3 regions of the Janthinobacterium goodfellowi genome follow, and region 1 is predicted to be linked to each of the others. Evidence: predicted binding sites of a transcription regulator. Region 1 holds the regulator's gene; each other region holds the start of a gene.
The links. Region 1 encodes FNR, which switches genes on or off when oxygen is low (the NO sensors DNR and NnrR bind a similar motif). Its sites were predicted from a motif close to TTGATNNNNATCAA; they were not measured.

Region 2: ACQ4WQ_RS09065 (lipid-binding SYLF domain-containing protein) is a predicted target of FNR. The motif match lies at 2,385-2,398, and genes of this name have one in related genera.
Region 3: ACQ4WQ_RS12395 (universal stress protein) is a predicted target of FNR. The motif match lies at 2,429-2,442, and genes of this name have one in related genera.

Annotation. Positions count from the first base shown of each region.
Region 1 is NZ_JBNYXN010000003.1:731,111-735,595, reverse strand. It holds gene ccoP (cytochrome-c oxidase, cbb3-type subunit III) at 1-770, shown strand, start outside; gene ccoG (cytochrome c oxidase accessory protein CcoG) at 775-2,157, shown strand; gene ACQ4WQ_RS15730 (FixH family protein) at 2,220-2,744, shown strand; gene fnr (fumarate/nitrate reduction transcriptional regulator Fnr) at 2,748-3,506, opposite strand; gene ACQ4WQ_RS15720 (response regulator) at 3,746-4,485, shown strand, end outside.
Region 2 is NZ_JBNYXN010000002.1:221,853-226,337, reverse strand. It holds gene ACQ4WQ_RS09085 (pyridoxamine 5'-phosphate oxidase family protein) at 1-439, shown strand, start outside; gene ACQ4WQ_RS09080 (hypothetical protein) at 598-963, shown strand; gene ACQ4WQ_RS09075 (SagB/ThcOx family dehydrogenase) at 1,037-1,681, opposite strand; gene ACQ4WQ_RS09070 (Hsp20/alpha crystallin family protein) at 1,722-2,171, opposite strand; gene ACQ4WQ_RS09065 (lipid-binding SYLF domain-containing protein) at 2,464-3,195, shown strand; gene ACQ4WQ_RS09060 (Crp/Fnr family transcriptional regulator) at 3,279-3,995, shown strand; gene ACQ4WQ_RS09055 (Crp/Fnr family transcriptional regulator) at 3,998-4,485, shown strand, end outside.
Region 3 is NZ_JBNYXN010000003.1:233-4,717, forward strand. It holds gene ACQ4WQ_RS12385 (enoyl-CoA hydratase) at 205-981, opposite strand; gene ACQ4WQ_RS12390 (MFS transporter) at 1,058-2,359, shown strand; gene ACQ4WQ_RS12395 (universal stress protein) at 2,497-2,934, shown strand; gene mltA (murein transglycosylase A) at 2,975-4,255, opposite strand; gene ACQ4WQ_RS12405 (hypothetical protein) at 4,266-4,412, shown strand; gene apaG (Co2+/Mg2+ efflux facilitator ApaG/CorD) at 4,436-4,485, opposite strand, start outside.

The DNA of each region.
Region 1 (4,485 bases):
ACGAGGACTTGAAGGAACTCAATACGCCGATGCCGCGCTGGTGGATGTGGCTGTTCTACATCACCATCGTCTTCGCGCTGGCCTACCTGTTCCTGTACCCGGGCCTGGGCACCTATGCCGGCAGCCTGGGCTGGAAATCGACGGGCCAGTACGAAGAAGAGCTGAAGAAGGCGGAAGCCGACTACGGTCCCCTGTTCAACAAGTACCTGAGCCAGGACTTGAAGACGGTGGCCGCCGATCCGCAGGCGCAAGCGATCGGCCAGCGTTTGTTCCTGACCTACTGCGCGCAATGCCACGGTTCGGATGCGCGCGGCAACAAGGGCTTCCCCAACCTGACCGACAAGGACTGGCTGTATGGCGGCGATCCCGACATCATCAAGACCACCATCATGCACGGCCGCAATGGGCAGATGCCGCCGATGGGCGCCGCGCTGGGTTCCGAAAAGGATGTCGAGAACGTGGCCCATTATGTGCTGAGCCTGTCCGGTTCCACCTCGGACCCCGTCAAGTCCGTGCTGGGCAAGGCCAAGTTCGGCGCCTGCATGGCCTGTCACGGCGCCGATGCGAAGGGCAACCAGATGCTCGGTGCGCCCAACCTGACGGACAAGATCTGGCTGTACGGCGGCAGCGCCGATACCATCATGGAAACCGTGCGCAAGGGGCGCAACAACACCATGCCGGCCTTCAGCGACTTCCTCGGCGAATCCAAGGTACACGTGCTGTCGGCGTATGTCTGGAGCCTGTCGAATCCCCAGACGCCCGTGAAATGATGTAATGGAACCTCAAGTCATCAAGATGTATGCGGCCCGCGAGCAAATCTACCCTCGCGAGGCCAAAGGACGCTACGCTACCTGGCGATGGGTATGCGTATGGCTTACCCAGCTCGCGTTCTACGGCTTGCCGTGGTTGACCTGGAATGGCAGGCAAGCCCTGCTGTTCGATTTGACCACGCGCAAGTTCTACATTTTCGGCGTCGTGCTGTGGCCCCAGGATTTCATCTATCTGGCGGCCCTGCTGATCATCTGTGCATATCTGCTGTTCCTCGTCACGGCCATTGCCGGGCGGGTGTGGTGCGGGTTCTCTTGCCCGCAAACGGTGTACACGGAAATCTTCCTGTGGGTCGAACGCCGCATCGAGGGCACGCGCAGCGCGCGCATGGCCCTCGACAAGCAGGGCCCCTCCGTGCGCAAGGCATTCAAGAAGACGGCCAAGCACCTGGTCTGGGGCGCCATCGCCCTGTGGACGGGCTTTACCTTTGTCGGCTACTTCACGCCGATCAAGGAACTGGCGCGCGAGGTGACCACCCTCAATTTCGGTCCCTGGGAATGGTTCTGGGTCTTGTTCTACAGCCTGGCAACCTACGGCAACGCGGGCTGGCTGCGCGAGCAGGTGTGCAAATACATGTGCCCCTACGCGCGCTTCCAGAGCGCCATGTTCGACCAGGACACCCTGATCATCACCTACGATGCCAAGCGCGGCGAACCACGCGGCGCGATGAGCAAGAAGGCCGGCAACAACGACAAGCTGGGCGACTGCATCGATTGCACCCTGTGCGTGCAGGTGTGTCCGACCGGCATCGATATCCGCAACGGCCTGCAGTATGAATGCATCGGCTGCGCCGCCTGCGTCGACGCCTGCAATACCGTGATGGACAAGGTCGAGCGGCCGCGTGGCCTGATACGCTACAGCACCGACCATGCGATGGAAAACAACTTCAATTCGAAGCAGATCCGCCAGCGCGCCATGCGCCCGCGCGTGCTGATCTACACGTCCATCCTGGCCCTGATCATCATCGCCGTGTGTACTTCGCTGGCCCTGCGCACGCCGCTGAAAATGGACGTGATCCGCGACCGCGGTTCGATGGGACGCGAAGTGGAAGACGGCATGATCGAAAACGTCTATCGTTTGCAGATCATGAACACCTCGGAGCAAAGCCAGCATTTCAAAATCAGCGCATCCGGCTTGCCGGGCCTGACCTTGCTGACGCGCGAAGAAGTGACCTTGCAGCCGACGGAAACGCTGGGCTGGCCGATCCGCCTGCGCGTGCCGCACGGCGTCGGCGAGAAGGGGTCGAACAAGATAGCGATCGAATTGCACTCGCTGGACGATCCGTCGCTGCATGTGCGCGAAAGCGCGGTCTTCATCGTGCCGCGCTAATGCAGGAAGGCCGGTCCCCGCATGGGGGCTGGCCGTACACACAGAAACACAGGAGAAATACCATGTCCGACAGTCTGAAACTGCAAGCTCCCGTTGCCCCGTGGTACAAGCATCGCTGGCCATGGCTGCTGATGATCGGTCCCGGCCTGTCCGTGGTCGTCGGCAGCTTCATGGGCTATATCGCGTTTACGCAGCCCGACGCGCTGGTGGTGGGCGATTATTACAAGCAGGGCAAGGCGATCAACCAGGATTTGCGGCGCGATACGGTCGCCAGCAACCTGGCGATGGATACGACCCTGGCGTATGACGTCGCTGCAGCGCGCCTCAGCGGTTCCGTGCACAGCTTCGGCAAGGCGTACCAGGGGCCGCTGCAGCTGCACCTGGCGCATGCGACCCTGCCGGAAAAGGATATCAAGCTGCTGGTGCAGCCCGATGCGGCCGGCAATTTCTCGGTGGCGCTGCCGATGCTCGAGCGCAGCCGCTGGCAGGTGCTGGTGGAAAACGACAAACGCGAGTGGCGCCTGTCCGGCATCTGGACCTGGCCGTTGCAACGCAGCATCGCGCTGCACGCGGATGAGGAACTGTAAGCCTTATTTACAGACGTCGGTGCCGGCCGTAATGGCTTTTAACTTGGCCGGCTGCAGGATCTCGATCTCGCGGTTGGAGACGCGCAGCCAGCCTTCCTTCTTGAACTTGGACAGCAGGCGGCTGACGCTCTCGATGGTCAGGCCCAGGTAGTTGCCGATTTCCTCGCGCGACATGCGCAGCTGGAAATTGCTGCCAGAATAGCCGCGCGCCTCATAGCGCGACGCCAGGTTGACGATGAAGGCGGCAAAGCGCTGCGTCGCCTGCATATTGCCCAGCAACAGCATCACGCTTTGCTCGCGCGTGATTTCCTGGCTCATCATGCGGTGGAAATGGCGGAGCAGGGTCGGCATATTGCCCAGCAATTGTTCCAGGCTGGAAAACGGGATTTCACACACTTCGCTGTCTTCCAGCGCCACCGCATTACAGTGGTGGCGGTCGGCGCTGATGGCGTCCATGCCCAGCAGTTCGCCGGCCATCTGGAAACCCGTCACCTGCTCTTCGCCGCCCGGATTGATCTGGTACGTCTTGAAGTGCCCCAGGCGGATCGCGTACAGGTTCTGGAACGAGTCGCCGATGCGGAACAGCGAGGCGCCGCGCACGATCTTGCGGCGGCGGCCGATGATCTGGTCCAGCCTGTCCATGTCGCCCACATCAAGGCCCATCGGCAGGCACAATTGATGCATGCTGCACGTCGAGCATCGCGCTCGCAACGCTTCCACGTTCACTGTGGGCAAGGTTGGAGTGAGTAGCGCTTCAGTCATGTCGGTACCTTTAAGAAAATGCAACAACAAGTTTACTGCATACCGGGTTGCCGTGTGCCAATTTCACCGTAATTTCGGCGAATAAACGACGTCCAGCCTTTAATTATATGGCAACATCGTCAAAAGCCCATGCGGAGAGGGCAATTTGCGTGGCGGCGCTTGCCAAGCTGGGGTATTGATAGGAAAATTCCTGACAGCATTATCTGCCGCCTGTGCCGCACGGTACTGAAAAGGAAATCATGAAGCCTCTCGGCATCAAAGCAAAAGTCGCGCTGGCTACCAGCCTGACCTCGATCGCCATGATCGCGCTGGTCACCATGATCCAGGTGCAGCACATGCGCGACGATTTCACCCGGGTCCTGCTGAGCCAGCAATCGTCGCTGATCACCCGCACCGCCGCCGAACTCGACGACAAGCTGGGCATGCTGCTGCAGATCGTCACCCTGACGGCACGGCAGCAGCCGCCGGAACTGATCGGCCAGCCCGCCCAATTGCGCGACTACTATTCGCGCCGCTCGATGCTGGTGCTGTTCGACGACGTGCTGGTGCTCGACGCGTACGGCGCCGTCGTGGCCGACATGCCGGAAGTGGCGGGGCGCGCCGGCATCAACGTCGCCGAGCGCGAGTACTTCCAGACCGTGCTGCGCACGCGCCAGCCCATGATCACCGAGCCGATGCTGGGCAAATCGAGCGGCATGCCCATCGTGCAGATGGTCGCGCCCATACTCGCCGCCGATGGCCGGGTGGCCGGCGTGTTGATCGGCGTGCTGCGCCTGTACAAGGACAACCTGCTGGGCCGCCTGCGTTCGGAAAAGATCGGCAAGAGCGGCTATTACTTCATCCTCACGCGCGGCGCCGTGCCGCGCTATGTGCTGCACCCCGACACCAGCCGTTTGCTGCAGCCGCGCCTGCCGAACGCCAACCTGACGACCACCCAGCTGCTGAAGGACGATGGCGAAGGCACCATGGTCAGCACCAA
Region 2 (4,485 bases), on a different contig from region 1:
CATTGCCGATGTCCTCGCTGCCACGCCGGACATGGCCCTGGCCACCGTACGTCCGGATGGCTATCCTCAAACGACGGTGGTCAGTTACGTGCACGACGACCTGACTCTGTATTGCTGCATCGGGCTGAATAGCCAGAAAGCGCACAATATCCGCCAGCACGACAAGGTCTCGCTGGCGATTACACCCGCGTACCAGGACTGGCAGCATATCCGCGGCCTGTCCATGGCGGGCACGGCTGCCCTGGTCGACAATGCCAGCGAAACCGAGCAGGTGGCCGACCTGATGCTGTTTCGTTTTCCGCAGCTGCGCGATGTCATGGGAACCAGCACCACAGCGCCGTGGCCGGGCCTCGTCTTCCTGCGCATCAAGCCAAGCGTCATTTCCTTGTTGAACTATGAACTGGGTTTCGGCCACACCGAATTATTTACCGTCAGCTGAAACATGCTACGTCACCAGGCCTTGCAGATTATTGCTGCGCTTGATGCGCATCAATTTCCTGCCTTCCGCTGCAGATGCGGGCCGCTACACTGACGTCGTGACGGCGTTTCCTGCAGCGGACCCCGCGTGCAGCGCCACACCAACGCTGGAGAGCCAACATGCCCGACGTCAACCTCAAATTTTCCGACCTGCTCGCTACGAGCAGCAGCAACTTGCTCGATCACTGCAACGCGATGGCCCAGCATACGTTCGACAATGGCGCCGACGCCGCGCGCCTGACCCTGCATTACCTGCGGGACTTGTCACAGGCCAACATGGACATGCTGCTGCAGCGCGTACAACAGAAAGGCATCGCCCATCTGTACGAGTTCGATCCGGCCGGTTTGAAGGCGCAGTGCACGCTGGGCGATGATTACCGCGCCAATCTGTTCGCCATCCTGCTGGACATGCAGCGCAGCATGGTCGAAGGCGGCAGTTCATCGCTCTATGACGGCTACAAACGGTGGCAGAAGATCGCGGCCTAGGAAACTGGCCATGCTTTCGCCACCGGGGACCAGGGGCCGCGCCTGGCCAGCCCGGCCCAGGTGGTCCAGCCACTCAGACATAGCATGCTGGCGCGGCCACGCCCTGCGGATAGCCGACCGACTGCGCCAGCACCACGTGGTGTCCATCCGCCAGGCCCATGGCCGTAGCGAGCTCTCCCTGGTCGAACCAGCCACGCGATACCACCGCCAGGCCCTCGGCGGCGCAGAACAGGTAAACGTTCTGGCTGATGTGACCGGCATCGAGGGCGGCAAACAGCAACTGCCTGGCTTGCTCCTCGGGCGGCATGCGCGACAAATTGGCAACGTACAGCAGGTTGACAGGCACCTTCGCCACGAAATCCTGCTTGCCCGTCACGGCCCGGACATCGACGGCGCTCAGTTGCCGCAATGACGGTGCAAGCTGATCGTAGCGATACAGGCCACTGGACATGGCGACATAGATGTCGATTTCCTGCGCGTTGCAGACGGAAGGAGCCGTCCGGTAACCGGTACCCGGACGGTTGCAGCCATCGGCGGCCCACAGCAGGCGCGACAGCCGGTACCAGGACAGCTCGCGCTCGCTGAAGTCGCGCTGCGACTGGCGCAATTTCAACACCTCGATGAGGGCCATGCCCAAGGCACTGATATCGGCGTCGAGTTCGAACGTAGCCGGCCCCATCAACGGCAAAGGTTCGCTTGTGTATGCATTTTTCTTCACGTCCCCTCCAATGCGTGAAAATCAGCTGGCCATTGTTTCCTTAACTGATCTGCAGGCGTTTCGCGCTGCCACCGATCAGCTTGGGCAGCTCCAGATCCAGTACGCCGTCACGGTACTTGGCTTCGGCCTTGTCGGCATCGATGTCCTGTCCCAGCGAGAAACTGCGGAAATACTGTCCCACATGGCGCTCGCGACGCACGACCTTCTGACCGTTTCCCTCTTCACGTTCCTGCCTCGATTCGGCCGAGATCGAAACGCGGTTGCCATCGATCTCCACCGAGATATCCTCCACCTTAAAGCCTGGCAATTCAGCCTTGATCAGGTAGGCTAGCTCGCTTTCCGTAACGTCGAGCCGGATTGGCGACGGTCGGGAAAAATCCTTCAGCGCATCCTTGAAACCCATATCCTTGAAGAAATCATCCATGCTGCGCAAGGGATCGAACCTTGCGAGGTCGCTGAGCGGATCAAAATGCGTCATGTGGTGTGCCATCTCTTTGCCTCCTGAAAAAGTCGATGCCGCAAATTAAAGCCGGGCAGCGGCAGCCGTGTACCCAAACTCACTATAAAGGGCGCAGCTTGCGCCTGTCTGCTTGAAAAATGATCGATATCAAGAGTGACGGTAATCGGCAGACATGCGCCCCCTGTCTGGACGACAGCCATCGCGGATGGCACACCATTTGCGGAACACTATTCGGGCACGGTATTGATACAGATCATGGCAAGCGGTGGCTGCCTGCCTGTAGTGTGAAAGGCAGTAGCCCCATTCAAATAGGAGTACCGTCATGATTGCCCACGTCAAACCGCTTGGCAGCCTGCTGTGCGGCGCATTGCTCGCTTGCGCACCGATGATTACCCAATCGCAGCCGAAGGATGGCATGGCGTCCACCCAGGAGATGGCAAGAGCGCAGTTGCAAGCGATGGCAAATCAGCAAATCGACAGCGCGCGCACGGCTGTGGCCGCTCTGGAGAAGGATCCGCTCATGACGGAAGCGTTGCGCTGGTCGAAGGGGGTCTTCATTCTGCCCTCCTACCGCCGTGCGGCGCTGGCCATCGGCGCCAGCGGCGGCACCGGCGTGCTGCTGCGCAAGCGCGACAACGGCAGCTGGAGCGCTCCGGCATTCTTCAAACTGGGTACATTGGGCATCGGCCTGCAGGCCGGCGTGGAAGCGGGACCATTCGTCTTCGTGCTGCTCAACGACAAGGCAATGCAGCAATTCCTGCAGCGCAATAGCTTTTCCGTCAGTGCGGATGCCGGATTGACTGTGCGTAATTGGAAAAAAGTGGCACGCGGCACCGTTGGCAAGGGCGATGTGATCGCCTGGTCGAGCACGAAAGGCATTTTTGCCGATGTGGCAGCCGTCAGCGTGGACGATATCCGCTACGACGAGCAATTGACCGACGCCTACTACCACCGCACGCTGTCCGCCGGCGACGTGCTGGCGGATCGCGTCAGCAACGACCAGGCCCAGGGGCTGCAGCAAGCGCTTGCCACCGCCAGTGCGCCGGACCGCTAGCGGCGGGAGCATGAGGCGATGCTTTCCCTGACTATCTTGATGCATGGGCGGCTGGTTCGCGCGCCATGGTCTGCGAGGACGTGATGCATGACGACATGACACCAGCCGCTCGCGGGGCGCCCCATGCCCGCCTGCTGCTCGATCACGCCGCCAGCGGGCAGCGCCAGTGGATCAAGCGCAATGCCAGCCTGTATCGTTCCGGCGATCCCGTCGCTGACTATGTGTTTTTCATCCACGCCGGCAGTTTCAAGCACTATCGTACGGATGAGACGGGCGCGAGAAAAATCACCGCTTTCCCTGCATGCGGAGACTTCCTCGCACTCGACAGCATCGGCCTTGTCAGGCATACCTGTACCGCCGTGGCGCTGGAAGACAGTGAGGTGGATGCAATCAGCTACGCCATATTGCGCCAGCACCTGACCATATTGCACCGCCTGCTTGCGCAAAGCATACGGAAAATGCGCGCCAGCACAGCCCAGCTGCATCACACCACGGCCGAGCAGCGGCTGGCAGCCTTTCTGCTCGACCTGGCCAAACGGCACGGCAGGCTGGAGGGCACGCCGCCACGCTATCGCCTGCCGATGTCGCGCTGCGACATCGGCAACTATCTGCACCTGTCGCCGGAAAGCGTCAGCAGGGTCATGCACCAATTCAAGCAGGCCAGCCTCATTCTGCTGGAAAACCGCGACATCACGCTACGCGATGCAAGCGCAATGGAAGCCATCGCGACTGTCGCGCCGCCCGCTTCACCGCATGCTGACCAGCATCCCCTGGCCACCAGTCACATGTCGAAGAGCTGACCATGTATGACACCTCCAGGTCCGCCGGCGAGGCGGCATCCCCCCTTCCATGCGGCGAATGCCGCAGTCGCGGCGTTTGCTTGCCGACGGGCATGAGCGACGCGGATTGCGCCAGGGTCAGCGGCCTGGTGCTGCAGCAGCATCACCTGGCGCGGGGGGATACCTTGCAAAGAGTCAACGAGCCCGTGCACGGGCGCTGGTATGCCATTCGCAGTGGCCAGTTCAAGTCCTTTCAGGCCGACCAGCATGGAAGACCGTGTATTACCAGGTTCGCCAGGGAAGGCGACCTGCTGGGGCTCGACAGCCTTGACCTCGACCACTACACCGACTCAACGACGGCGCTCTGCGATAGCACGGTGTGCGAGTTTTCCTATCCGCAACTCATCGAAGCGGCCCGGCATTTTCCTGACCTTGCACGCGCGCTGGAATGCCGACTGAGCAAGCAACTGGCGCAACAGCAGGCGCTGGCCCTGCTGGTCCGGTGCGACTA
Region 3 (4,485 bases), 730 kb from region 1:
ACTTATCGACTGTTAATTGTTAAAGAACTGTATTCGGTTACTGCTTTCGCGCTATCGACAAAGCGTTGTGTTTGTCAGCTGCGAAGAAGGAAGAGTATGAAGCGTTTCGGCTAATTCGTCAACCTTCTTTTTTACTACCCAGCCCCGGAAGGCCGTCCCTTTTGTGCCGCAAACCAGTGCGTCTCATCGGGGAGGCGAATCATATCAAAGACCGTCGAAGTTTGGCAAGCGCTTTTCCAGGAAAGCGTGCATGCCTTCTTTTTGCGCAGGCGTGCCGAAGGCGGCCTGGAACAAGCGGCGCTCGTAGGCGACGCCATCGGTCAAGGTGGTTTCAAAGGCGCGGTTGACGCAATCCTTGATCATCATGGCCACCGAGGTCGGCATGGCGGCGATGGTCTTGGCGGCGGCCAGGGTTTCTTCCAGCAATTTATCGGCCGGCACGACGCGCGATACCAGGCCGATGCGTTCTGCCTCGGCAGCGTCGATGGTGCGTGCCGTCAGCAACAAGTCCATGGCCTTGGCCTTGCCGATGGCGCGCGGCAGACGCTGCGTGCCGCCCGCACCCGGCGTGACGCCCACTTTGATTTCCGGCTGGCCGAATTTGGCGCTGTCGGCGGCGATCAGGAAATCGCACATCATGGCCAGCTCGCAGCCGCCACCGAGCGCATAGCCAGCCACCGCGCCCACTACCGGTTTGCGCACCCGCAAGATATGCTCCCAGTTGCGGCTGATGTAACCCTGGGTAAAGGTATCGGGATACGTGTAATCCGCCATGGCGGCGATATCGGCGCCGGCGGCAAACGCTTTTTCGCTGCCCGTGAGCACGATACAGCCGATATTCTCGTCGGCGTCGAATTTCAGCAAGGCGTTGCCCAGCTCATTCATCATGTTGTCGTTCAAGGCGTTCAAGGCCTTGGGACGGTTCAGGCGGATGATCGCCACTTTGTCCTGGATGTCGATGATCAAGTCTTCGTATTGCATAGTGTCTCCTCTCGATGAACGGTGCAACGATTGTAGCGGCTAACGGCAGCGGTGCGGCAGGTGCGCTGCTATTATTGTGAGCCCGATCACCTTTATCGAGCAGCGTATCTTCTCCTCCTTCTTCCAGTACTGCGCCCGCTATCTGCGCGGCGATGGCAGCGCCGCCAGCGTCAATTTTCGCCGCCTGTGGTTCAGCAACGGCCTCAATTGCTTCGGCGCCCAGGTCACTTCGCTGGCCCTGCCCCTGTGCGCGATATTGTTATTGCATGCGACGCCGGAACAGATGGGCGTGCTGGTCGCCCTGCAGGCGCTGCCGTTCGCCCTGTTCGGCTTGCCAGTCGGCGTGCTGCTGGACCGGCGCAGCAAGCATCCGATCATGCTGTTCAGCGAAAGCATGTCCGGCCTGGCCCTGGCCAGCGTGGCCGTCGCTTACTGGTGCGGCGTGCTGTCGATGCCATGGTTATATATCGTGGGATTCATCATCGGCACGGGCTTCGTCGTCGGCGGCGGCGCCGAACAGGTTTTCCTGACCTTCCTTGTGGGCCGCGACGGCTTGATCGATGCGCAGTCGAAATTTGCCGCCACCGAATCGGCTTCGCGCCTGATCGGCCCCGGCCTGGCCGGCGTGCTGGTGCAAGTGCTGTCGGCGCCCGTCGCCATCCTGTGCACGGCTTGCGGCTACCTGGTTTCCGTCTTCAATTTGCGGGCCATGAGCGTGCGCGACCCGCGCCCGGCGCCCTCCGACAAGCACGCCTTGCGCGACATCGCCGACGGCTTGCTGTTCGTGTGGCGCGAACCGCTGCTGCGCGCGCTGGCCTGGGGCGCCGGCATCTGGCACTTCCTGTTTTACGCCAGCATGGCCTTGACGGTGCTGTTCGCCACGCGCGACCTGGGCATGAGCCCTGGCGTGCTGGGCATGACACAGATGCTCGGTGGCGCCGGCGTCTTGCTCAGCGCCTTCATCGTCAAGCCGCTGACGAAACGCTACGGCGCCGGCCGCACCATCCTGATCGGCCTGGCTTCGACCTCGCTCTGCTTTGCCCTGACGCCAACGATTCCCGCCGCCTTGTTCGGCAGCGCGGCCGCCAGCGCCGTCGCCTATGCCATATTGATGTTCTTTTTCGATTGCGGCGTGATGCTGTTCTTTATTCCCTACCTGGGCTTGCGCCAGAAGGTCACGCCCGATCCCATGCTGGGCCGCATGACATCGACCATGCGCTTCCTGACGGTGGCGACGGCGCCGCTGGGCGCGCTGGCCGCCGGCTGGGTCGCGGAACATTTTGGCGTGCGCAATGGCCTGGCCTGCATCGCGGCAGGCAGCATTGCGTTGACGGTCGCCATGGTGTGGGGCACGCCGCTGCGTAGCGTGCGCACCTGAAGCGAGGAACGGGCATACACTGGTGAAAAATTGCCTTGGCGACACTATTCATGCCAAAGCCTGTGAGGTTTGATTTACATCAAGGTTTTAATTGATGTAAATCCATAAGCTGTCTTACATCACTTGAGGAGCACGCCATGTTTAACACCATCTTATTTCCCACCGACGGCTCGCCGTTGTCCGACAAAGCCGCCGAGACCGCCATCGCCTTCGCCCAACTGAACAAGGCAAAGCTGGTCGCCATCAGCGTGGTGCAACCGTTCCCGTTTTCGCCGATGGCCGACGGTGGCATCGTGCTCGATGCCAGCCTATATGAACAGCAGATGCAGGAAGCCTCGCAACGCGCCATCGACAAGATCGGCGCAGCGGCACGCGCCGCTGGCGTGCCCTTCGAAGGCGTGGTGGCCGTGTCACCGAGCCCGCACGACGAAATCGTCAATGCGGCGCAAACCTATCATTGCGACATCATCCTGATGGCCTCGCATGGCCGCAAGGGCTTGAACAAGCTGTTCGTGGGCAGCGAAACGCAAAAAGTGCTGGCGCATACGCATCTGCCAGTGATGGTCTTGCGCTAACCTTGCACTAGCGCAATCTCAGCCCGGCGCCGCGAAAAAATCAGCGCGCCGGCGCCTGCTTCGGCAACAACACCCACACGGCGCCGCTCTGCTTCATGCGGCCCGCATTCTCGGCCGCTTCCGCGCCAAAACCAAAGAAATAATCGACCCGGATCGGCCCGCGAATGGCGCCGCCCGTATCCTGCGCCATCACCAGGCGCTGCATGGGTATCTCGCTATTGGCTTGCGTGGTGGCCAGGAACACGGGCGCGCCCAGCGGCAGGAAGCGTGAATCGACGGCCACCGAGCGCTGCGGCGTCAGCGGCACGCCCAGCGCGCCCTTCGGCCCCACTTTCGGATCGGGCAAACGCTCTTCCTTGAAGAAGACGTAGCTGGGATTGGCGTTGAACAATTCATCCTTGCGCGTGGGATGGCCGGCGATCCACGCCTTGATGCCCTGCGCGGACGCCTGGCTCAGGGTCAGCTCGCCCTTGTCGACTAGGTAGCGGCCGATCGACTTGTAGGGATGGCCGTTTTGATCCGCGTACGCCACGCGCACGGTTTCCTGCGTATCGGTCAGCTGCACGCGTCCCGAACCCTGCACTTGCAGGAAGAACGCTTCGACTTCGTCATCCACCCACAGCAATTCCTTGCCCGTGACGGACGTGGCGCGCTCGATGTCGGCGCGGGTCGCGTACGGTATCACCTTCTTGCCGACCAGCTTGCCCCGCAGGCGCATGTTCTTCAGTTCCGGATATACGCCGGCCAGGTCGACCGAGACCAGATCGTCGGGCACCTTGTACAGCGGTGTCTGGTATGGACCGCCGCGCTTGCGCGCGCCGTGCAGCAGCGGCTCGTAGTAGCCGGTGACGAGACCCGTGCTGACGCCATCGGCTGTGACGACTTGATTGGGCACAAAGAAAGTCTCGAAGAACAGGCGGATGGCCTTGTCGCTGTCGGCATTCACCTGGCGCGCGATCGTGCACGATTCCTTCCAGTCCGGACGTTTCACCAGCACGCCGCACGAAGCCATGAACGCTGGCCAGGCGGCGCGCATGTCGTCGCGGGCCCAGCCAGGCAAGGCGGCAAACTTGGCGGGCACGAAGGTGGGGGCCGCCGCTGCATCGATAGCGTCCTTGGCATCCTTGGCATCTGCCGGCTTGGCCGGCACGGGCTTGACGACAGTCGGGGCGATCGCCGGTGCCTTGCCAGTCGCGCTGAGCGGTTCTGCCGGCGGCGTGGTACAGGCGGAAAGCGCAAGCGCGACGGCGCCGAGTGAAACGGGTAGACTACCGCGTGTCAACAGACGGCGGGTAAATACTAAGCTGCGGGTAAATAACATAGGGGTGCGTATGTGGATCTTGATGATAGAGGCGCTGGTGGCGTTCTTCTTGCTGGCATTTATAGTCTGGTGGACCATGTATTCGGGTAAAAAACCCGCGCCACCGGCGCGCAAGCAGCTCAGCGAAGAACAGGACAGCACCGAAAAACTGAAATAAGGGGCGCGAGCCCCGGCGTTGCGTCAATGCAAGGTGCGCGGCACCGACAGCACGAACTCGGGAATCAAAGCTT